Regions from separate parts of the Streptomyces sp. NPDC090108 genome, predicted to be linked through region 1. Evidence: riboswitches for the same ligand, from Rfam matches in the RefSeq annotation. Region 1 holds a riboswitch; the other holds the start of a gene.
The links. Region 1 has a riboswitch for cyclic di-AMP ahead of ACIPRD_RS22125 (transglycosylase family protein). Riboswitches for the same ligand answer to the same signal wherever they lie in the genome.
Positions count from the first base shown of each region.

Region 1 (10,780 bases):
TGTACCAGGCGAGACGGCCCTTGAGCTTGATCTTCATCTTGCCCATGACGATCATCGCCACGCCCTTGTGCAGGCCGAGACCGGCGACCGCACCCTTGTTGGCGTGCTCGTAGTCCTTCTGCGGGAAGCCCCGCATGCCGGAGACCACGTTGTCGCCGAGGACCTTGGCCTGGCGCAGCGCGTGCTGGGCGTTCGGCGGGCACCAGGCGTTCTCGTTGCCGGCCTTGCGGCCGACGAGGTCCGGGACCTGGGCGTTGTCGCCGGCGGCCCAGATGTAGTCGGTGCCCTGCACCTGGAGGGTCGTCGCGCAGTCGACGTGGCCGCGCGGGCCGAGGGGCAGGCCGAAGCGGGCCAGGGCCGGGTTGGGCTTGACGCCGGCGGTCCACACGATGGTGTTGGAGTCGACCTCGAGGCCGTTCTTCAGCACGACGTGGCCGTCGACGCAGGAGTCCATGGAGGTGGAGAGGTAGATCTCCACGCCGCGGCTCTCCAGGTGCTCCTTGCCGTACTGGCCGAGCTTGGGGCCGACCTCGGGAAGGATCTTGTCGGCGGCGTCGACGAGGACGAACCGCATGTCCTCGCGGGAGACGTTCTTGTAGTACTTGGCCGCGTCACGGGCCATGTCCTCGACCTCACCGATGGTCTCCGCGCCCGCGAAGCCGCCGCCGATGAAGACGAAGGTGAGCGCCTTGCGGCGGATCTCCTCGTCGGTCGTGGAGTCGGCCTTGTCCAGCTGCTCCAGGACGTGGTTGCGCAGGCCGATGGACTCCTCGATGCCCTTCATGCCGATGCCCTGCTCGGCGAGGCCGGGGATCGGGAAGGTACGGGAGACCGCGCCCATCGCGATGACCAGGTAGTCGAACGGCAGCTCGTACGCCTCGCCCACCAGCGGGGCGATCGTGGCGACCTTGCGGTCCTGGTCGATGGTGGTGACCCGGCCGGTGAGGACCTCCGCCTTCGGCAGCACGCGTCGCAGCGGGACGACGACGTGCCGGGGGGAGATGCTGCCGGCGGCGGCTTCGGGGAGGAAGGGCTGGTAGGTCATGTACGACCGCGGGTCGACGACCGTGACGGTCGCCTCGCCGTAACGCATCTTCTTGAGGATGCGCCGGGCCGCGTAAAGGCCTACGTACCCACCGCCTACTACGAGGATCCTGGGACGCTCCGTGGTGCTCATGGCATCGAGTATCCACCTGCCCCTGAGGGGGTGCTCGTGCGCCCCTTCACAAGGTTCTGAAGCACCTGTGTTAAACTCCGCGCCCCGCGTGACGCAGATCATGTTCCCGAATGGGAACCCTGGCCCCTTCTGACCCGTTGTCAAGGCCACGTGAGCTGCACATCCGGTTCCCGCGAACCTTCGCGCCCGATCCGGCGAAGCCCTTCCGACACCCTTCCGAAACACCCTCGAAATGCTCTCCTGAGCACCTACCAGGGCGGGTTGAGCCCCCGAATGGGCCAATTGGGACGCACCGATCCCCCACCCGGACCGAAATCCTTGTGAAGATGTTCACGAACATTTCCGGACGGGGCCCGCGGAGCGGCGTGTCGGCCGCTCCGCGGGGGTCCTACGCCAGGGACCAGGCGATGCCGTCGAGGATGTCGTGCTCGCTGACCACGACCTCCTCGGCGCCGGTCCGCTCCATGATCGCGAGCAGCACGAGGGCGCCCGCGCCGATGACGTCGACGCGGCCCGGGTGCATCGATCCGATCGCCGCGCGCTCGGCGTGCGTGGAGCGCAGCAGCCACTCGGTGATCTCGCGGACGCGGCTCAGCGGGATCCGGGAGTGGTGGATGCGCGCGGAGTCGTACTCGGGCAGTTCCTGGGCGATCGCGGACACCGTGGTGACCGATCCGGCCAGGCCGACCAGGGTGCGTGCCTCGCGCAGCGGGACGGTCCGCTCGGCGAGGTCCAGGGCGGCCTCGATGTCGGCCCGCATGGCGGCGACCTGCTCCTCGGTGGGCGGGTCGCTCACCTCGCCGCCGTGGACCAGGTGCCGTTCCGTCATGCGCACGCAGCCGACGTCCACCGAGCGGGCGGCCCGCACATGGGCGTCGCCGACGACGAACTCGGTGGAGCCGCCGCCGATGTCCACCACCAGGTAGGGCTTGTCGAGGTGGTCGCGGCCGGCCAGTTCCGCCGTCGCGCCGGTGAAGGAGAACTCCGCCTCCTGGTCACCGGTGATCACCTCGGGCTCGACGCCGAGGATGCCGACGACACCGCGCACGAAGTCGTCGCGGTTCTCGGCGTCCCGGGAGGCGGAGGTGGCGACGAAGCGGAGCCGCTCGGCGCCGTACTCCTTGATGACCTCGGCGTACTCGCGGCACGCGGCGAAGGTCCGCTCCAGCGCCTCGGGGGCGAGCCGGCCGGTGCGGTCGACTCCCTGGCCGAGCCGCACGATCGTCATCCGGCGTTCCAGGTCGGTCAGTTCACCGGTCGCCGGGTCCGCGTCCGCGACGAGCAGGCGGATGGAGTTCGTCCCGCAGTCGATGGCGGCGACGCGGGTCACCGGCCGTCCTCCGCCGGCTCGCCGGCCGCGTCCTCGCCGGGCGCGGCACAGGAGGTCACGCACGGCCCCTTGGCCCACCACTCGGGCAGCATCGCGATCGCCTCGTCGCCGAGCGGGTTGACGCCCGGGCCGGCGGCCAGCGAGTGGGCCACGAGGACGTGCAGGCACTTCACACGGTCCGGCATGCCGCCGGCGCTCGGGAAGCCCGCGAGGACCTCGATCTCGTCACGGCGGCGGATGTAGTCCTCGTGCGCGGCCCGGTAGGCGGCGGCCAGCTCCGGGTCGCTCTGGAGGCGCTCGGTCATCTCCTTCATGACGCCGTTCGCCTCCAGCGTGCCGATCGCCGAGGCGGCGCGCGGGCACGTCAGGTAGAACGTCGTCGGGAAGGGCGTGCCGTCGGGCAGCCGGGGGGCCGTCTCCACGACGTCCGGCTGGCCGCAGGGGCAGCGGTGCGCGATGGCGCGAAGGCCCCGCGGCGGACGGCCGAGCTGCTGCTTGAAGGCCTCTACGTCCGCTTCGGTGGGCTCGGTGTGCGGAGTGGGCGGCGGGGGCGTTTGCATGGGACTGCTTTCAGGGTGGCTTCGTGTCGGTCGCCGGCCGGGGCCGGTCACTGGTCGGAGGCGTCGGACTTGTCGACCCCGTCCCAGACGTTCGCGTACCAGGGCCGGTGGGCACCCTGGAGGTCGGCGCGGGCCTGCCGGGCCGCGCCGGTGTCGATGACGACGTACCCGGTCTCGCCGGGCATCACATAGTGCAGCCGGCGCCGGATCTGCTGCTCGGCGTAGGCGTCGTCCTGCCAGCGCGCCTTGGTGTCGCGCAACTGCTCGACCCGCTCGCGCGCCTGCTCCTGCCGCCGCTGGAGATCGGCGATCTCGGCACGCTGGGAGACGTACTGCCGCATCGGGTAGGCGAGGGCGACGACGAGCGAGCACAGCACCATCGCGAGCAGGGCGGCCCGGCCGGTGAGCCGGGAACGGCGGGCCTGCCGCTTGGTCTGGGAACGGTAGACGCGGGCCGCGGTCTGCTCGCCGAACAGCCGCAGTCTGGTCGCGGTGGAGAAGCGGTCCCGGTCCTTCGCGGCCATGTGGCTTACCGCCTCCCCTTCACCTGTGCTGCACGTGCGTACGTCCCCGGACACGGTACGGGACCGGGTACGGGGACGTACGGACGACTGGCCAAGCCGCGGTTCATCGCGGCCCGGCCCGCCGGAGTGCGGATCAGCCCCTGAAGCGCGGGAAGGCGCTGCGGCCGGCGTACACCGCGGCGTCATCGAGGATCTCCTCGATGCGCAGCAGCTGGTTGTACTTGGCGACGCGGTCCGAGCGGGCCGGGGCGCCGGTCTTGATCTGGCCGCAGTTCACCGCGACGGCGAGGTCGGCGATGGTGACGTCCTCGGTCTCGCCGGAGCGGTGGGACATCATGCACTTGAAGCCGTTGCGCTGGGCCATCTCGACGGCGTCCAGCGTCTCGGTCAGCGAGCCGATCTGGTTGACCTTGACGAGCAGGGCGTTGGCGGAGCCCTCCTCGATGCCGCGGGCCAGGCGCTCGGGGTTGGTGACGAAGAGGTCGTCGCCGACGATCTGGACCTTGTCGCCCAGCTTGTCGGTGATGACCTTCCAGCCGGCCCAGTCGTCCTCGTACAGCGGGTCCTCGATGGAGACCAGCGGGTACGCGGAGACGAGCTCCTCGTAGTACTCGGTCATCTCGGCGGCCGAGCGGGACTTGCCCTCGAACTCGTACTTGCCGTCCTTGTAGAACTCGGACGCGGCGACGTCGAGCGCGAGCGCGATCTGCTCACCGGGGATGTAACCGGCCTGCTGGATGGCCTCGATGATGAGGTCGAGCGCGGCGCGGTTGGACTCCAGGTTCGGGGCGAAGCCGCCCTCGTCGCCCAGGCCGGTGGACAGGCCCTTGGTCTTCAGCACCTTCTTGAGGGTGTGGTAGACCTCGGCGCCCCAGCGCAGGGCCTCGGAGAAGGACTCCGCGCCGATCGGGGCGATCATGAACTCCTGGATGTCCACGTTGGAGTCGGCGTGCGAGCCGCCGTTCAGGATGTTCATCATCGGAACGGGCAGCAGGTGCGCGTTCGGGCCGCCCAGGTAGCGGAACAGCGGCAGGTCGCTGGCCTCGGAGGCGGCGTGGGCGACGGCCAGGGAGACGCCGAGGATGGCGTTGGCGCCGAGCGAGCCCTTGTTGTCGGTGGCGTCCAGGTCGAACATGGCCTGGTCGATCAGGCGCTGTTCGGTGGCGTCGTAGCCGACCAGCTCCGGGCCGATCTGCTCGATGACGGCGAGGACGGCCTTCTCGACACCCTTGCCCTGGTAGCGGTTCGGGTCACCGTCGCGGAGCTCGATGGCCTCGAACGCGCCGGTGGAGGCGCCGGACGGAACGGCGGCACGACCCGTGCTGCCGTCGTCGAGGCCGACCTCGACCTCGACCGTGGGATTGCCTCGGGAGTCCAGGATTTCCCGGGCTACGACGACGTCGATGGACGGCACGAGCATCTCCTTCTTGGGATGTGACGCTGAAAGTGCGGGGCTGGTGTGCCTTGCGACTAGAGCCTAACCGTCCCGGGGTCGTCGGCCGCTGACCGACTGCCCCGTGGACAGGGAGACGGTACCCATTGTTCACTCGCGGAACAAAGGGTTCCCGGACGGGGTCCGGGCGGGGCGGTGGCCGGAAACGGCACCACGCCGGACGGAGGGGGCGAAAAAACCCCGCCCCGGCGCGTGCGGGGGAACACGCGCCGGGGCGGGGAGTGCATGGGCCCGGGACCCCTCATGCGGCGCCCTGCGGGAGGGTCACCGCCGGGCGGGGCCGGTGCCCCGGGGCGCCGGCCGGGTCACTTCAGGTGCAGCTGCTGGCCCGGGTAGATGAGGTCGGCGTTCGCGACGATGTCCTTGTTCAGCTCGAACAGCTTCTTCCAGCCACCCTTGACGGCGTGCTTCTGGGCGATCGAGCCGAGGGTGTCGCCCTTGACGACCTTGTACTCCCCGTCACCCTTCTTCACCTTGGTACCGCTCGGGGTGGTGACGGTCGCGCTCGCGGCCGGACGGGCCGCGGAACGGGAGGCGGCCTGGGTGTCGGTGGAGCGGGTGGCCGTGGCGGTGCCCGACGGGGCCGGGGTGGCCGGGGCGGGGGCGGCCGGGGCGGTGAAGGGGGTGCTGGACAGCCCCGTGCCGCAGGTCGGCCAGGCGCCCTTGCCCTGGGCGGCGAGAACCTTCTCCGCGACGGTGATCTGCTGCGTCCTGGTCGCCTTGTCGGCGGTGGCGGCGTACTGCGTGCCGCCGTAGGCGGCCCAGGTGGAGGCGGAGAACTGCAGACCGCCGTAGTAACCGTTGCCGGTGTTGATGGCCCAGTTGCCGCCGGACTCGCACTGGGCGACGGCGTCCCATTCGGAGCCGGTGGCGGCGGAGGCGTTGCCGGCCGCCATCAGCGGGGCGGCGACGGCGGTGCCGGCGACACCGGCGAATGCGAGGGCACGGACGGCCTTGGACGAACGACGATGCTTGGCCTTGCCGGAGAACAGCATGGATCGATCCCCTCACCGACGCCTGCGAGGTGAGCTGTCGGGTTCGGGCCGGTTGAGTTGCCCGGCCACCCCTTCCCCTGACGGGAAGGCGTGGCTTCACCCCCAGCCGGACGCGGCTTCAACCGCCTTGTCCGGCACTTACCTTGGGTCCCCCGCTCCTGCCTGCGGCGCATGAAGCGTCGACTGTTCCCGGACGGCCACTGGCAGGATTCGGCGTTGCGGCGGCCGGGGCTCGTGGTGACGAGCGGCCTTGACCGTAGGCAGGCGATCGACCGAATCCCAAAGATGATCAGGGCTTCTGAGACTCATCCCACACTTTCACCAAACCGGACATTAGTGGTGAAGTCGGGTCTCAACTCCGGCCGTCGGACGCCCTTTTCGTCACGGAACCTTCAGCGTCTGACCGGGGGCGAGGTTGTTCGGGTCGCCGCCGATGTCCTTCTGGTTCAGGGAGTAGAGGGCGTGCCAGCCGCCGTCGAGGCCAAGGGAGTCGGCGATGGAGCCGAGCGTGTCGCCCTCGTGGACCGTGTAGGAGTCCGAGGCGTGCCGGCCGGAGGAGACGACCCGCCGGGTGCCGTCGGCGTCCGTCTTGACACCCTCGTCCGCGCTGCCGCCGCGGTGGCGGCCGCCGCTGAGGGAACTGGTGTCGACCAGCGCCCAGGAGCCTCCGGTCTGCGCGTCGGCGGTGTCACGGACCGCGGGGGCCGTGGTCGCCGGGCCGTCGGACACCCGGCCGCCGGCGTAGTCCGGCATGACCGGATCCCCGGAACCGGGGGTGTCCACACCCTTGTCGGAGGAGACGGAGCCGGTGCTCTCGCTCGCGCTGGGGGACGGATCGGCCTTCTTGTCCGACCCCTTGGAGGAGGCCGAGGGAGAGGGCGAGGCGTCGGACGTGCCGGACGCGTCGGACCCCTTGTCCGAACCGGACCCGTCGGCGGTCCCGGCGGTGGAACCGCCGTCCGCCGGACCGGAGGTGTCCGAGGCGCCCTGGCCGGCCGAGGTGCCGACGCCCGTGTCGACGTTCACGGAAGCGGAGTCGGCGGTCAGCCCGGACAGCAGGGCGCAGGTGGCCCAGGGGGTCGTCCCCTTGTCGGCCAGGATCTTCTCGGCGACCGAGATCTGCTGCGAACGGCTCGCCTGGTCGGCGGTCTGGGCGTACTGGGAGCCGCCGTAGGTGTTCCAGTCCTCCTGGGAGATCTGGAGGCCGCCGTAGAAGCCGTTGCCGGGGTCGGCGCTCCAGGAACTACCGCTCTCGCACTCGGCCACCTTGTCCCATGTGGTGCCGTCGGCCGCGTGCGCGCTCGCCGCGCCGAGGAGCGGGAGGGCGATGGCCGAGCCGGTGACGCCGGCGGCGACGAGCAGAGCGGGAGCCTGGCGAGGGCGACGGTGACGACCGTTCCCGGAGAGCATGCGGAGGCCTTTCGAGCGACAGCAGGATCGGCGCGGCGGAACGATGCTCCCCACCACACTGATGGGTGAACGTATAGGCATACGAACGCCTGTCACAAGTTCATGCCGCACAGATCACGTGAAGATCACATTACTGACGGCCCGTCATCTTCACTCCGGCACACGGCTGGAGGGGCGGGCGTGAACGCGACGGGCAGTGTGCGCAGGCCTCTCATGATGAGGCCGCCGCGCCAGCGCAGGTCCGCCGGATCGGCCGCGAGCCGCAGGTCGGGCAGCCGGGTCAGCAGGGTGGCCAGCGCGGTCTGGCCCTCCAGCCGGGCGAGCGGGGCGCCGAGGCAGTAGTGGATGCCGTGGCCGTAGCCGAGGTGCTGGTTGTCCCGGCGGGAGAGGTCCAGGACGTCGGGGTCGGCGAACCGCTCCGGGTCGCGGTCGGCCGCGGCGAGCACGACGAGCACCGGGTCGCCTGCGGCGATGTCCTGTCCGCCGATGGTGAGCGGCACGGTGGCGAACCGCCAGGTGGCCAGCTCCACCGGGCCGTCGTAGCGCAGGAGTTCCTCCACGCCGGTCTCCAGCAGGTCCCGCTCCCCCGCGGCGAGGGACCGCTGGAGGCGTTCGCGCTGCCCGGGGTGGGTGAGCAGGGCGTAGGTGCCGTTGCCGATGAGGTTGACGGTCGTCTCGAACCCGGCGAACAGGAGGATGAAGGCCATGGCTGCGGCCTCGTTCTCGGTGAGGTGCTCGCCGTGGTCGGAGGCCCGGATGAGGGCGGAGATGAGGTCCTCGCCCGGGGCCGGCTCGGCGGGCAGCGCCTGCCGCTTGCGGTGGATGAGTTCGGCCAGGTAGCCGCGCATCTTCTTGACGGACCGGGCGACTCCGCCCCGGGGTCCTCCGCCGTGCCGGATCATCATGCCGGCCCAGTCCCGGAAGTCGTCCTGGTCCTCGCGCGGGACGCCGAGCATGTCGCAGATGGCGTAGATGGGGAGCGGGAAGGCGAACTCGTGGATGAGGTCGGCGGACCCGCGCTCGGCGAACCCGTCGATGAGCTGGTCGGTCAGTTCCTGCACCCGGGAGGTGAACTCGGCGACGCGGCGGGGGGTGAACGCTTTGCTGACCAGACGGCGCAGCCGGGTGTGGTCCGGCGGGTCGATGTTCAGCAGATGCGTCATCAGTTCGGCCTTGCGCTCGCCCGGGATGCCGGTCTTGCCCTTGGCGTGCGCGGGCTCGTCGTGATGCGCCGGGTTCTTGCTCAGCCGCTGGTCGGCCAGGGCCTGCTTGGCGTCGGCGTACCGGGTGACCAGCCAGGCGTCCACCCCGCTGGGCAGCTTGGTCCGGTGCACGGGGGCGTGCTCGCGCAGCCAGGCGTAGGCGGGGTAGGGATCGGCGGCGAACTCCCAGGTGAAGAGCTCGGGAGCGGGGGCGCCGGCCTCTGCGGAGGCGCCGGTCCCGGCGGGGCTGCCGGTTCCGGCGGGAGCACCGGTTCCGGCAGGGGCGTCGGGGCCGTCGGGGGTGTCGGGGTTGAGCTGGTCGGTCACCCCTCGACCGTATCCGGACCCGCGCACCCCCTGCCCCGCCGGACCGGCTCCGCTCCCGCGGCTACTCCTGACCGGCGTCCGGGCCGGCGTCCTGGTCGATGTCCGCGTCGGCGTCCACGTCGGCGTGCGACTCGGCGTCGGTGCCCGGTTCCCCCTTCGGTTCCACTCCCTCGCTCGCCCGTATCGCGTCCCGGTACGCCCGGGCCGCCGCGCGCAGGGCCGCCTCGGGATCGATCCCGTCGGCCTCGGCGCGGACGGCCAGCGCCAGCAGTTCGTAGCCGACGCCCTCGCCCTGGGGCACGGGTACGTCCAGGCCGCCCGTCCGGGTGCGCGAGGCGAGCTTGGCGGCGAGGGCGAGACCGGGCTGGCCGAGGGGGACGCCGTCGGTCACCGAGGCGCGCCGCTTCTCCTCGGCCTTGGTGCGCAGCCAGTGCGCCTTGACGTCCTCCGGCGTCTCGGCCTTCTCCTCGCCGAAGACGTGCGGGTGGCGGTGGATGAGCTTGGCGACGATGCCGCCGGCCACGTCGTCGACGGAGAACGGCGCGTCCGGATCCTCCTCGGCGATCCGGGAGTGGAAGACGACCTGGAGCAGGACGTCGCCCAGTTCCTCGCGCAGTTCCTCGCGGTCGCCCGCCTCGATGGCCTCGACGAGCTCGTACGCCTCCTCGATGCCGTACTTGGCCAGACCCCGGTGGGTCTGCCGGGAGGACCAGGGGCACTCCTCGCGGATGCGGTCCATCACCTGCACGAGGTCGAGGAGGCGGGCGCCGGGCAGGTCGTAGGAGGCGGGGAGCAGCTCCAGGTCCGGCATCCGCACCCGGCCGGAACCGGCCAGCCGGGCGAGTCCGTCGGTGAGGGCCGGCTCGCCCTCACCCGTGGCCACGACCACCACCGTCCGCCCGCCGGCGCAGACATCCACCAGGTCCTGCGCGGTGGGCGCCTCCTGCGCCACCGCTATGCCGGCCTCCCGCAGATAGGGCAACTGCGGATGGGCGCCGTCCGCGCACAGCACGCTGTCGGCGGTGCGCAGGGCCTGCCAGGCGGGCCAGGACAGCAGGCCGGGAGCGACCCGGTGGCTCGTGGTCAGCAGGACGATGCGGCCGGGGTCGGTCTCGGCGGTGGTTGCGTTCACGATCCGAACGTAACCCACGGCGCGGACGGACGGGATCCGTTGTCCACAGGCCCGGAGGAGTCCTGTGATCGTAGGACCGGGATCCCGCCGCCGCTCGCCGCCGTACCGTTCCGTCTCCGGAAAGCGCCTGGTCACCGCATGGCGCGGACGATCAGGCCGGCTGCTGTGCCGCCGCGCCCGTCACCTCGCGCACCCACGGCGTGGCGGCGTCCACCCGGCTGCTCTTCTGGACGTCCCAGGCGCCGTAGCGGGGGTTGAGGTCGATGTGGAGCTCCTGGGACGCCTTGGACAGCGCCTTCCAGAAGGCGGGCTGGGAGGTCTCGGTGCCGAGCTTGGCGGCGAGCTTCTGCGCCTCGATCTGGAGGCGCAGGTTGTCGTCCAGGCGTTCGGGCGCGATGCCGTACTTCTGGAGCCAGGCCGTCTGGAGCCCCTGGGAGCCGCCCGCCTGCTGTTCCAGGCCGGCGCGCATCTGCTGGACCTCCTTGCGGGTGACCGTGACGCCCGCGTCCTGGGCGGCGCGGTGCAGCACCCGGTCCAGGACCATGTTGTGCAGGGTGTCCCGGGTCAGGCTGCCGGTCGCGGCGATGACCTGCTGGTACTGGGTGTCGTCCGGGACCGCGGCCCGCTGGGCCGCGCGCACCTCGTTGACGCGGTTCTCCAGCTGGGAGAC
Region 1 is NZ_JBIVDQ010000006.1:98,154-108,933, forward strand. It holds gene ACIPRD_RS22100 (NAD(P)/FAD-dependent oxidoreductase) at 1-1,177, opposite strand, end outside; gene ACIPRD_RS22105 (exopolyphosphatase) at 1,566-2,507, opposite strand; gene ACIPRD_RS22110 (DUF501 domain-containing protein) at 2,504-3,067, opposite strand; gene ACIPRD_RS22115 (septum formation initiator family protein) at 3,115-3,591, opposite strand; gene eno (phosphopyruvate hydratase) at 3,725-5,011, opposite strand; gene ACIPRD_RS22125 (transglycosylase family protein) at 5,350-6,039, opposite strand; cyclic di-AMP (ydaO/yuaA leader) riboswitch at 6,044-6,219, opposite strand; gene ACIPRD_RS22130 (transglycosylase family protein) at 6,421-7,449, opposite strand; gene ACIPRD_RS22135 (cytochrome P450) at 7,575-8,978, opposite strand; gene ACIPRD_RS22140 (nucleoside triphosphate pyrophosphohydrolase) at 9,040-10,110, opposite strand; gene ACIPRD_RS22145 (SurA N-terminal domain-containing protein) at 10,262-10,780, opposite strand, start outside.

Region 2 (10,780 bases), on a different contig from region 1:
CTCGGCCGAACAGACGGGGTACGCGCTGTGGGAGGAGACGGCGGCCCGCATGGTCGACGCCCAGGCTCCCGGTCTGGCCGCCCGGGTCAGGGAACTGGGGGCGATCCCGGCGTCCGGGCCGGGCTGGCCGGCCCGCCTGCTGGAGGAGTGCGCGTTGCTGCACCTCCTCGACCAGGGCTGGCTGCACCGCGACCGGCTGCCCGGTCCGCTCGCCGCCACCGTCCGCTCCCGGCTCGGCCTGCCCGCCCCGGCGGACGGCCCGCCGGTGCGCGACCGCTGGCTGGTCCTCGCCCAGTACGACACGGCCGACCCGAGACTGACGACCCGTCGCATCTGGCTGCACGGCGTCGAGTCGGGCCACACCCGCCTGCTTCTCTCCTACGGCGCCGCGGGCCGCGCACCCGATCTGTCGCTCCCGGTCGGCCTCGCCCTGGACGCGGATCTCGCCCTGCTCCCGGGCACCGCGGGCCTGCGGGCCGCCCTGGGCGAGCAGTACGCCCCGCCCGCCCCCGTCCAGGACCGTCCGCCGGGCCTGACGGCCGTCCAGGCGGCCGCCCGGTACGGCGAGGCCCTGCGCGAGGACCCGTGGCTGGAGTCGGTGCCGGTCACCCTGGAGGCGGTCGTCCCCGTGCCCGGCGACGCCCCGGGCTCCTGGCACCTGGCCGACGCGGCGGCCGGCTCCGCCCTTCCCCTCACCGCCGCCGCCGGCGCCCGCCCGGGCCTGTGGCGTCTGGTCGCCCTCGCGGGCGGCGCCCCGGTCCGGGTCTTCGGCGAGTGCGGTCACCGGGGCTTCACCCCGCTGACGGCGTGGCCGGCGGCCGCGGGCGACCCGGTGACGCTGTGCTGACCTCGGCGGCCGCCCGCGGAACACCGGGAGGAACGGCGGGCGGACACCAGGGGCACAGGGGCGGAGCGGACACCGGGGACACGTGGACGGAAGGGAACCTCATGGACGGGAGCGCGACCTCGATGCCTGACACCTCAACCCCGCCCGTCGCCGCCACCGCCGCAACCGGTACCGGTACGGACGCCGGCACAGGTACCGGTCCAGGTGGCGGCGCCGGACACGGAGCCGTCGGGGCACTCCCCTCCTGGGAGGACCTGGTCACCACCGCGCTCCTGGGCACCGACCGGCGCCCCCCGCCGGCCACGGCACCCGGCCGTGAGGCTCCCGCGCACCTGCTGGACACCGCCGCCATGGCGACCGTACGGCGCCGGGCCGGACTGCGGGCCGGGCCGGCGGTGCGGCGCCCGGAGCCCGCACCGGCGGATCCGCGTCCGGCGCTGCCCCCCGCGGCGGCGCGCAGGCTCACCCTGCTGCTGGCCGACCGCACCGGCGGTCCGGGCGGCGGGCGCCGGGGCAACGCACCCGATCTCATGGAACTACTGCCGCAGTGGCTGGCCGCCGCCGACGCTCATGGGTACGCGGCACCTCCGCAGAGCCTGCCCGCGCTGCTGGACGCGGCCCGGGGCCGTACGGACCTGCGGCCCGCGGCGCTGGCGTTCGCGGGACCGCGCGGGCTGTGGCTGGCGCGGCTGAACCCGGACTGGAGGTTCGCCCGGCGGACGGCGCCGGGCGGTGGCACGGCGCTGCCCGACCCCGAGGACGCCGAGGCGGTCCGGCAGCTGTGGCAGGAAGGCCTGTTCGCCGAACGGGTCGCGCTGCTGTCTCGGCTGCGCCGCTCCCGTACGGCCGCGCTCGCCCTGGAGTTGCTGACGTCCACCTGGGCGACCGAGCGGGCCGAGGACCGGCTGATGTTCGTCGACTCGCTCCGCACCGGCCTCTCCGCGCGGGACGAGCCTTTCCTGGAGGCGGCGCTGGCCGACCGCAGCCGTAACGTCCGTGCCGCGGCGGCCGAGTTGCTGTCCGCGCTCCCCGGATCGGCGCTCGGCGCGCGGATGGCGGTGCGGGCGGCCTCCTGCGTGGCCGTGGACCACACGGGCGCCACCGCCACGATCGCCGTGGAGCCGCCCCTCGAATGCGACGCCGGAATGGAGCGGGACGGCGTGCCGGCGAGGCCGCCGGCGGGCAGGGGTGAGCGGTCCTGGTGGCTCGGCCGGCTGGTGGAGGCGACGCCCCTCGGCACATGGCCGGAGCGGCTGGGCGGGCGGACACCGCGGCAGATCGTGGAACTGCCCGTCGCGGACGGCTGGCAGGACGAGCTGCACGCCGCCTGGTGCCGGGCCGCGGTGCGGCAGTGGGACGCCGAGTGGTCGCGGGCCCTGCTCGGCGCGCCGTCCGCACCGGAGGCCGGCGGTCCCGGCTCGGTCTCCCTCGCGGAGCGGGCGAAGCTGCTGGCCACGCTGGCACCGGAGGAACGCGCCGCATGGGTCGCGGGGTTCATCGCCACGCACGGACTGTCCGAGGCGTTCCAGCTGCTCGGCGTGTGCGCGCTGCCGTGGCCGCCGGAGCTGGGGCGGGCGGTCGTCGACGCGCTCAACATCGCGCGGGACGCGGGCAGTTACCCGTGGAGCTTCAGCGGGGTGATGGGGCTGGCCGAACGCTGCCTGGACCCGGCGGAGGCCACTCGCCTGAACGCCCTGCTGGCGGTGCCCGACGAGCGGGAGGGCGCCTCGCCGGGGGCGGGCGGCTACTGGGCCGAGGCCTTCCAGCGGCTCGTCACCACACTGCGGCTCCGGGCCACGATGGCCCGGGAACTGATACCTCCGGACACCGGCGGCTCCCCCGGGAAGGGGTGAGCCCGGCCGGCCGCCGCCCGGGGCCCGCCCCGCCCGGCGGCCGGAGGTCTCCGCTCAGCTGCCGGAAGAGGCCGGCTGACGCACGTTCTCGCGGACCCATTCCACGATGGACGTGGTGGTCGCACCCGGCGTGAAGATCTCGGCGACGCCCTTCTCCTTCAGCGGCGCGATGTCCTCCTCCGGGATGATGCCACCGCCGAAGACGAGGATGTCCTCGGCCTCCCGCTCCTTGAGGAGCTCGATGACAGCCGCGAAGAGGGTGTTGTGGGCGCCCGAGAGGATCGAGAGACCGATCGCGTCGGCGTCCTCCTGGATCGCGGTGTCGACGATCTGCTCGGGCGTCTGGTGCAGCCCGGTGTAGATGACCTCCATACCGGCGTCGCGCAGCGCCCGCGCGATGACCTTGGCCCCGCGATCGTGACCGTCGAGCCCCGGCTTGGCCACCACCACGCGGATCGGACCGGCTGCCACACCCATCACTGCCTCCATCAAGCGAGCACGGAAAGCGACTGCTTTTCGTCCGTACCGACAAGTACCGCACACCTGGCACGTTCCGCCACCTGTCGCGAAGTGAACGAACGTTATCTCCAGCATCCCGCAACCGGCAGTTTTACGGTGCGCGGCGAGGGGGAAATCACACGGTGGGACATGAGGGCACGCGGGAGACAGAGCCGCCTCCCGCGCGCCGACAGGAGGTCGGCCAATGAAGGTCACCGGGGTACTGCCACTCTTCCTCCCGATCTGCCGGCGCCTGTGGCCCGGCAGTCTCGCCTCTCTGTCCGTGACGCTGGTGAAGGCCACCGCGCTGGAGGCCGCGATCCTGGCCGGACACCTGCTGCTGTACCCGACCGGCCTCACCCAGGAGCGCCGCCCGTCCGCGCGCCCGGACGAGGAGGGCACCGCCCGGCTTCCCGTGCCACCCGGCCCGCCCGTGGTCCTGCTGCACGGCTTCATCGACAACCGCTCGGTGTTCGTCCTGCTGCGCCGCAGCCTCGCGCAGCACGGCCGCGATCGCGTCGTGTCGCTCAACTACTCTCCGTTGACCTGCGACATACGCACCGCGGCCGAACTGCTGGGCCGGCACGTGGAGGAGATCTGCGCGCGCACCGGCAGCGACCGGGTGGACATCGTGGGACACAGCCTCGGCGGTCTGATCGCCCGCTACTACGCCCAGTGCCTCGGCGGCGACCTGCGGGTACGCACCCTCGTCACGCTGGGCACCCCGCACGCGGGGACCCGGGCGGTCCCGCTGGCCAACGCCCACCCGATCGTCCGGCAGATGCGGCCCGGCTCGCCACTGCTGGAGGAACTGACCCGGCCCGCGCCGGGCTGCCGGACGCGTTTCGTCAGCTTCTGGAGCGACCTGGACTCCGTGATGGACCCGCTGGAAGCGGCGTGCGTCGACCACCCCGACCTGGACGCGCGCAACGTGCGGGTCAGCGGGATCGGCCACCTCGCGCTGCCCGTGCACCCCGCGGTGGCGGCCGGGATACGGGAGGCGCTGGACGAGCCGCACCCCGGGGAGCGGCTCGTCGGCGGTCTCACGGTGGCCTGAGGGAGACCCTGAAGCGGACCCGGGAGGCACGGCGGGACACCCGGAGGACGTGGCAGGCCGTGCCGCGGGGCCCGCTCGACGGTGACGCAGCGTCACCCGATCTCGAACGCTCATCGAACACAGGGCCAAGCTCGCGCCCGCCCTCCCCCGAAACACAGCCGAATGCCCGTTTCCCGCGCACGCGAAACCGGCAGAAGATTGTCGTGCCCGCATACCGCCGGGTACAGTCGCCGCACTGCTCTGGCAGCCCCTGTTGTCGAGGCGAAAGAGAAGTTGGTGAACGACCGTCACCCGTCGGGGACCCTGACCACCCCGGCTCCGGCTTCCGACGCCTCCACGCACTACGCCCCTTACGCTGCACAGGAAGCCGACTACGGCGACCTCACCTCGTACGGCGGTTACGACACCACCGGTTACGACACCACCGGTTTCGCGGCCGGCGCCTACGGCACCGACGCGCACTACGGCGGACTCCCGGGCGGCGAGCAGACCGCCGGCGGCTACGACTCCACGCAGTGGCAGACCGGCACCGGTCATGTCGCGGGCTACGACCCCTACGCGGCCCCGCACCAGACCGCCTACGACCAGACCGCGTACGCCCCGGCCGCCTACGACACCACCGGCTGGACCGTCCCCCCGCAGGCCGCGGGCGACGACGTCAGCGGGCAGTGGGACAGCGGCGCCTGGCTCCAGGCCGGGCAGGCCCCCGTCGCCGATCCGGCCCAGCAGTGGGACTGGGGCACGCAGACCTTCGACACCGGCGCGTACGACGCCACGCACTGGAACTCCGGCGGCACCGGCACCGGGCAGGAGCAGCTCGCCGACCCCGCGACCGGCGTGCCGTACGAGGACGGCAACTCCTACGCGGAGTACGACGAGCACGGTGCCGCGGGCATACACGGCGCGGACCTCGCACCCGACGGGGCCGACGCGCACGGCACGGATCCGTCGCCCGAGGCGAACGACGTACCGGGCGAGGACGGCGAGTGGGGAGCCACGGGTGAACTGCCCGTCGTACCCGACCTGCTGGACGACCAGGAGGAATTCGTCCCGGAGCCCCGCTCGCGCTCCCGGCGCCGTACGCCCGCCAAGCGCTCCGCGCTGCTGACCGTCGCGGTGCCCTCGGTCTGCGTGATGGGGGTCGCCGGGATCGCGGCCGCCTCCGTCGGCGGTCTGTCCGGCGACGACAAGGAGACCACGGCCTCCGCCTCGGACGCCCACGCGGTCGAGCCGTCCGTCGCCAACAGCGAACTGGACACCCAGCTCAAGACCCTCTCCGCCGGCGCCGACGACTTCGCCGACCGGGCGAGCCGCACCCAGGAGCGCATCGACCTCAGGACGCAGGCGGCGCTGGAGAAGAGGAAGGCGGCCGCGGAGGCCGCGCTCAAGGAGCGGCTGCGCCCCAAGTTCGTGCTCCCGGTGACGCAGCACGGGCTCAGCGCCTACTTCGGCCAGGCGGGTGTGAACTGGATGTCCGTGCACACGGGCATCGACTTCCCCGTCTCCTACGGCACCACCGTGATGGCGGCCACCGACGGCGTCGTCACCACGAAGTGGAACAACGCCTACGGCAACATGCTGATCCTGACGGCCAAGGACGGCACCGAGACCTGGTACTGCCACCTCTCGAGCTACCGCGTCTCCTCCGGCACGTCGGTCAAGGCCGGCCAGCCGATCGCCTTCTCCGGGAAGTCGGGCAACTCCACCGGCCCGCACCTGCACTTCGAGGTGCGTCCCGCGGGCGGCGCGGCGGTGGACCCGCTGCCGTGGCTGCGCAGCCACGGACTCGACCCGACCTGATCCCCCCGACGGGACGTGCCCCCACCGCTCCGGTGGGGGCAACCGTGCCGGCCGGGCGCTTTGGCTACAGCTTCTGCACCGGCGCGTAGCGCAGCAGCAGACGCTTCGGCTTGCCGTCCCCGAAGTCGATCGTCGCCTGCGCCTTGTCCTCCGCACCCGCGACCGCGACGACCGTACCGAGCCCGAACTGGTCGTGGGTGACGCGGTCACCGACGGCCAGGGAGGCCACCGGCTTCTCCGAGGTCCGCCGCGTGGCGAAGCCGGACGCCCCGGACGCCGACGAGCGGGAGCGGGAGCGGGACGAGGAGAGCGAGGCCGCGATGCCGGACACGGACCCGGAGGACTTGGGCGCGACCGCTCCCGTCCGCTTCCACTCCAGATGGGTGGCCGGGATCTCCTCCAGGAACCGGGAGGGCGGGTTGTACGACGGCTGGCCCCACGCGCTGCGCAGCGCGGCCCGCGTGAGGTAGAGCCGCTCGCGCGCGCGGGTGATGCCGACGTAGGCCAGGCGGCGCTCCTCCTCCAGCTCCTTGGTCTGGTTGAGGGAGCGCATGTGCGGGAAGACGCCGTCCTCCATGCCGGTCAGGAAGACGACCGGGAACTCCAGGCCCTTGGCGGTGTGCAGGGTCATCAGGGTGATGACGCCGTCGCCGTCCTCATCGTCGGGGATCTGGTCGGAGTCGGCGACCAGGGCCACCTTCTCCAGGAAGTCCGAGAGCGTGCCCTGTTCCTCGCTCTCCTCGCGCTCCTGCTCGAACTCCAGCGCGACGGCGGCGAGTTCCTGGAGGTTCTCGATGCGGGTCTCGTCCTGCGGGTCGGTGGACGCCTGCAACTCGGCCAGGTAGCCGGTGCGTTCGAGGACGGCTTCGAGGACGGTGGCGGGTCCGGCGCCGGACTCCACGATCGTGCGCAGGTCCTCCATCAGCGTGTTGAACCGCTTGACCGCGTTGGTGGAGCGCGCGGCCATGCCGTACGCCTCGTCGACGCGCTTCAGCGCCTGCGGGAAGCTGATCCTCTCGCGCTGGGAGAGGGCGTCGATCATCGCCTCGGCGCGCTCGCCGATGCCCCGCTTGGGGACGTTGAGGATGCGGCGCAGCGGGACCGAGTCCTCGGGGTTGGCGAGGACACGCAGGTAGGCCAGGACGTCCCGGACCTCCTTGCGCTCATAGAAGCGGACACCGCCGACGACCTTGTAGGGCAGGCCGACGCGGATGAAGACCTCTTCGAAGACACGGGACTGGGCGTTGGTGCGGTAGAAGACGGCGACGTCCCCGGCCTTCGCGTCGCCCGCGTCCGTGAGGCGGTCTATCTCGTCGGCCACGAACTGGGCCTCGTCGTGCTCGGTGTCGGCGACGTAGCCGGTGATGCCCGCGCCCTGTCCGGCGTTGGTCCACAGGTTCTTGGGGCGGCGGGACTCGTTGCGCTCGATGACCGCGTTGGCGGCGGTGAGGATGGTCTGCGTGGAGCGGTAGTTCTGCTCCAGCAGGATCGTCGTCGCGTTCGGGTAGTCCTCCTCGAACTGAAGGATGTTGCGGATGGTCGCGCCGCGGAAGGCGTAGATCGACTGGTCCGCGTCACCCACGACGCACAGCTCGGCGGGCGGGAGGTCCGCCTCGGCGTGCGGCATCCCGTTGTCCCCGGCGGCGGGCACGCCGGAGCCGACCAGTTCGCGCACGAGGGCGTACTGGGCGTGGTTGGTGTCCTGGTACTCGTCGACCAGGACGTGGCGGAAGCGGCGGCGGTAGTGCTCGGCGACGTCCGGGAAGGCGCGCAGCAGGTTGACCGTGGTCATGATCAGGTCGTCGAAGTCGAGCGCGTTGGCCTCGCGCAGGCGCGACTGGTAGAGCGCGTAGGCCTGGGCGAGGGTCTTCTCGAAGCCGTCGGCGGCCTGGGTGGCGAAGTCCTCCTCGTCGATCAGCTCGTTCTTCAGGTTGCTGATCTTGGCGCTGAAGGCCTTCGGAGGGAAGCGCTTGGGGTCGAGGTCCAGGTCGCGGCAGACCAGGGCCATCAGGCGCTTGCTGTCGGCGGCGTCGTAGATCGAGAACGACGAGGTGAAGCCGAGCCGCTTCGACTCGCGCCGCAGGATGCGCACGCACGCGCTGTGGAAGGTCATGACCCACATGGCGTTCGCGCGCGGCCCGACGAGCTGCTCGACGCGCTCCTTCATCTCGCCCGCGGCCTTGTTGGTGAAGGTGATCGCGAGGATCTGCCCCGGGTGCACATGCCGCTCGCCCAGCAGGTGGGCGATGCGGTGGGTGAGCACACGGGTCTTGCCCGAGCCGGCGCCGGCGACGATGAGCAGGGGCGAGCCGGCGTGGACGACCGCCGCACGCTGGTTCTCGTTCAGCCCGTCGAGGAGGGCCGCCGCGTCGAGCGCGGGGCGCGGGGCGCCGTCGCGGTAGTGGGCGTCCCGGTCCGGCGGCAGGTCGAACTTCCCGCCGAACAGATCGTCCGGAAGCGGCTCCGGAGCGTGATCGTCCTCGGGCGGCGGCGGGAGTTCCTCGTCGCGGCCGCGAGGGGCCTGGAGGTCCGCCAGGAAGCTGTCGTCAAAGAGGCTGCTCATCGCTCTACGAGTCTAGGGCGCCGCACCGACAACCGGCCGCCACCCCGGGAACATGGCCGGTTCCGCGCAGAGTTGATCAACCCGCCGCGCGGGCCCGCGTACCCCTCACCCTGCGGAATCATCCCGTCACGAGCATGTGATCTCGCCCTCAGGTCACGAAAATGTATCGGACATATGGCACAGCAACCTTCACACGAGACACACGAGTTGGCTAAGTTGCGAGCAGGCCGCACGACCCCTTCCGGCGAACGTCGCCGGGCCGCGCGGCCTCCGCCGAGTCCCGTACGCCCCGCAGGGCAGCCGGAGCCGGGGACCCACACCGATCTGGGGTGAATCGGCCCACATCCCGCTGGGAGAAGGCCGTAGGGCAACCCTTCCGAACCACCCGCCCGAACCCGACAGCTAACCCGGTAGGCGGCACGTTGGAAGGAGTCGCCTCCCTTGGCGTCGCACCGCAAGCCGCACCCCGCGGGCACGAACGGAACCGGTCTCCGTGCCCCCGCCCTCGCCACCGCGGCACTCACCTCCGTGGCCGTCCTGTCCCAGACGGCCGAGCCCGCCGCGGCCGCCGCCGACGGCAGGCCGAGCGCGGAGGAGATCGAGAGGAAGATCGACGACTTCTACCGCAGGGCGGAGTCGGCGTCCGAACGCCAGGAGGACGGCAAGGACCGGCCCGCCCGGGAGCGCGGCGGACGGGAGTGGGGCGCCAGGCAGCGCGCCCGGACCGACTCCCCGCAGCAGGAGAGCCCCGCGGCGCAGGAGAGCCCGCAGGACCACCCCCAGGACTACTTCCACCAGAGCCGCCTCATGGACCGGCTGGCCTCCACCGTGCGCAAGCGGCAGGAGAACGCGCGGAACACGCCGGCGCCGCAGGCATCACAGGTGCCTCAGGCATCGCAGGTGCCTCAGATGTCTCAGGCGCCTCAGGTGTCCCAGGCTCTGTACGCACCGCATCCTGCTCCCGGCACGCCGGCCGTCCAGGAGCCGCACGCCGGCCCGGCCGCAGCGGCGGCGACCGCACAGGTGAACGCGCCGATGGCGCCTCCGGCGGCGGCTCCGGCGGCCGCTCCCGTCGTGGAGACGGCGGCCCCGTCCGCGTACGACCCGAGCGCCGCCAAGAACGCCGTCCAGCGCAAGCTCCTCTCCGCGCGCGGGCTGCTCAGCGGGTTCACGGCCGCCGGCCCGGAGCAGGCGCCCCCCACCGCATGGCAGGACAGCGCCCAGGAGCCCGCCGCTCAACCCGCCGCCGTCGCCGCAGCCGTACCCCCCGCCGTCGCGCCCGCGTCCGCGTGGACCAAGGCGGAGAAGGCGGTCGCGTTCGCGCGCGCCCAGATCGGCAAGCCGTACGTCTGGGGTGCGAGCGGGCCCGGCTCGTACGACTGCTCCGGTCTCACCCAGGCCGCCTGGAAGGCCGCGGGCGTCACCATCCCGCGCGGCCTGCACGAACAGGCCGCCGCGGGCACTCCGGTCCCCGTCGCCGACGCCCGCGCGGGCGATCTGGTCTTCCTCCACGACGACGGCAGCCACGTGGGGCTCTGCCTGGGGGACGGGATGATGATCCACGCCCCGCGTCCGGGCGAGTACGTCCAGGAGGCCCCGGTCCGGTACGACCCCGGCACGGTCGTCCACAGCGTCGTACGCCCGGCCTGACCGGCCTGACCGGCGTGGCCGTCGGCCGTGCCGGCACCGGCCTGCACGGCCGGGCCGGCACGGGCCCGCGCTACGTCACGTCCACAGCACGGCGATGAAGATGTTGGCCACGGTCAGCGCGCCGACCAGCCCGAAGAGGCGCTTGTCGACCTGTTCGTCGTCGCGCTTCACGTAGACCAGCCCGAGGATCACGATCAGCAGGGCGAGCTTCACGCCGATCTTGATGGAGTTGACGTGGTGCCCCTGGGCCTCGTTGAGGCCGACCAGGATCACGCCCGTGACCAGCATGGTGAACGCGCCGTGCAGCATTCCCGGGACGAAGCGGGCCGTGCCCCGGCCCATCGCCTTCATCTGGGTGAGGAAGCCGCCGAGCAGCGCGGCGATGCCGATGATGTGCAGGCCGACGAAGAGATGGATGAGTACGTCCATGACTCCGGAGCCTAGTCAGATATGTGCGCTCCGCCCGTCATCGGCCCCCCGACACCACACCGGTGGACCGTGCATATATGCGC
Region 2 is NZ_JBIVDQ010000001.1:919,402-930,181, forward strand. It holds gene ACIPRD_RS04025 (SWIM zinc finger family protein) at 1-847, shown strand, start outside; gene ACIPRD_RS04030 (DUF5691 domain-containing protein) at 970-2,700, shown strand; gene ACIPRD_RS04035 (cobalamin B12-binding domain-containing protein) at 2,755-3,177, opposite strand; gene ACIPRD_RS04040 (esterase/lipase family protein) at 3,404-4,255, shown strand; gene ACIPRD_RS04045 (M23 family metallopeptidase) at 4,418-6,055, shown strand; gene pcrA (DNA helicase PcrA) at 6,120-8,618, opposite strand; cyclic di-AMP (ydaO/yuaA leader) riboswitch at 8,880-9,052, shown strand; gene ACIPRD_RS04055 (C40 family peptidase) at 9,060-10,268, shown strand; gene ACIPRD_RS04060 (hypothetical protein) at 10,344-10,697, opposite strand.
Region 2: another riboswitch for cyclic di-AMP. It lies ahead of ACIPRD_RS04055 (C40 family peptidase); the one in region 1 lies ahead of ACIPRD_RS22125 (transglycosylase family protein).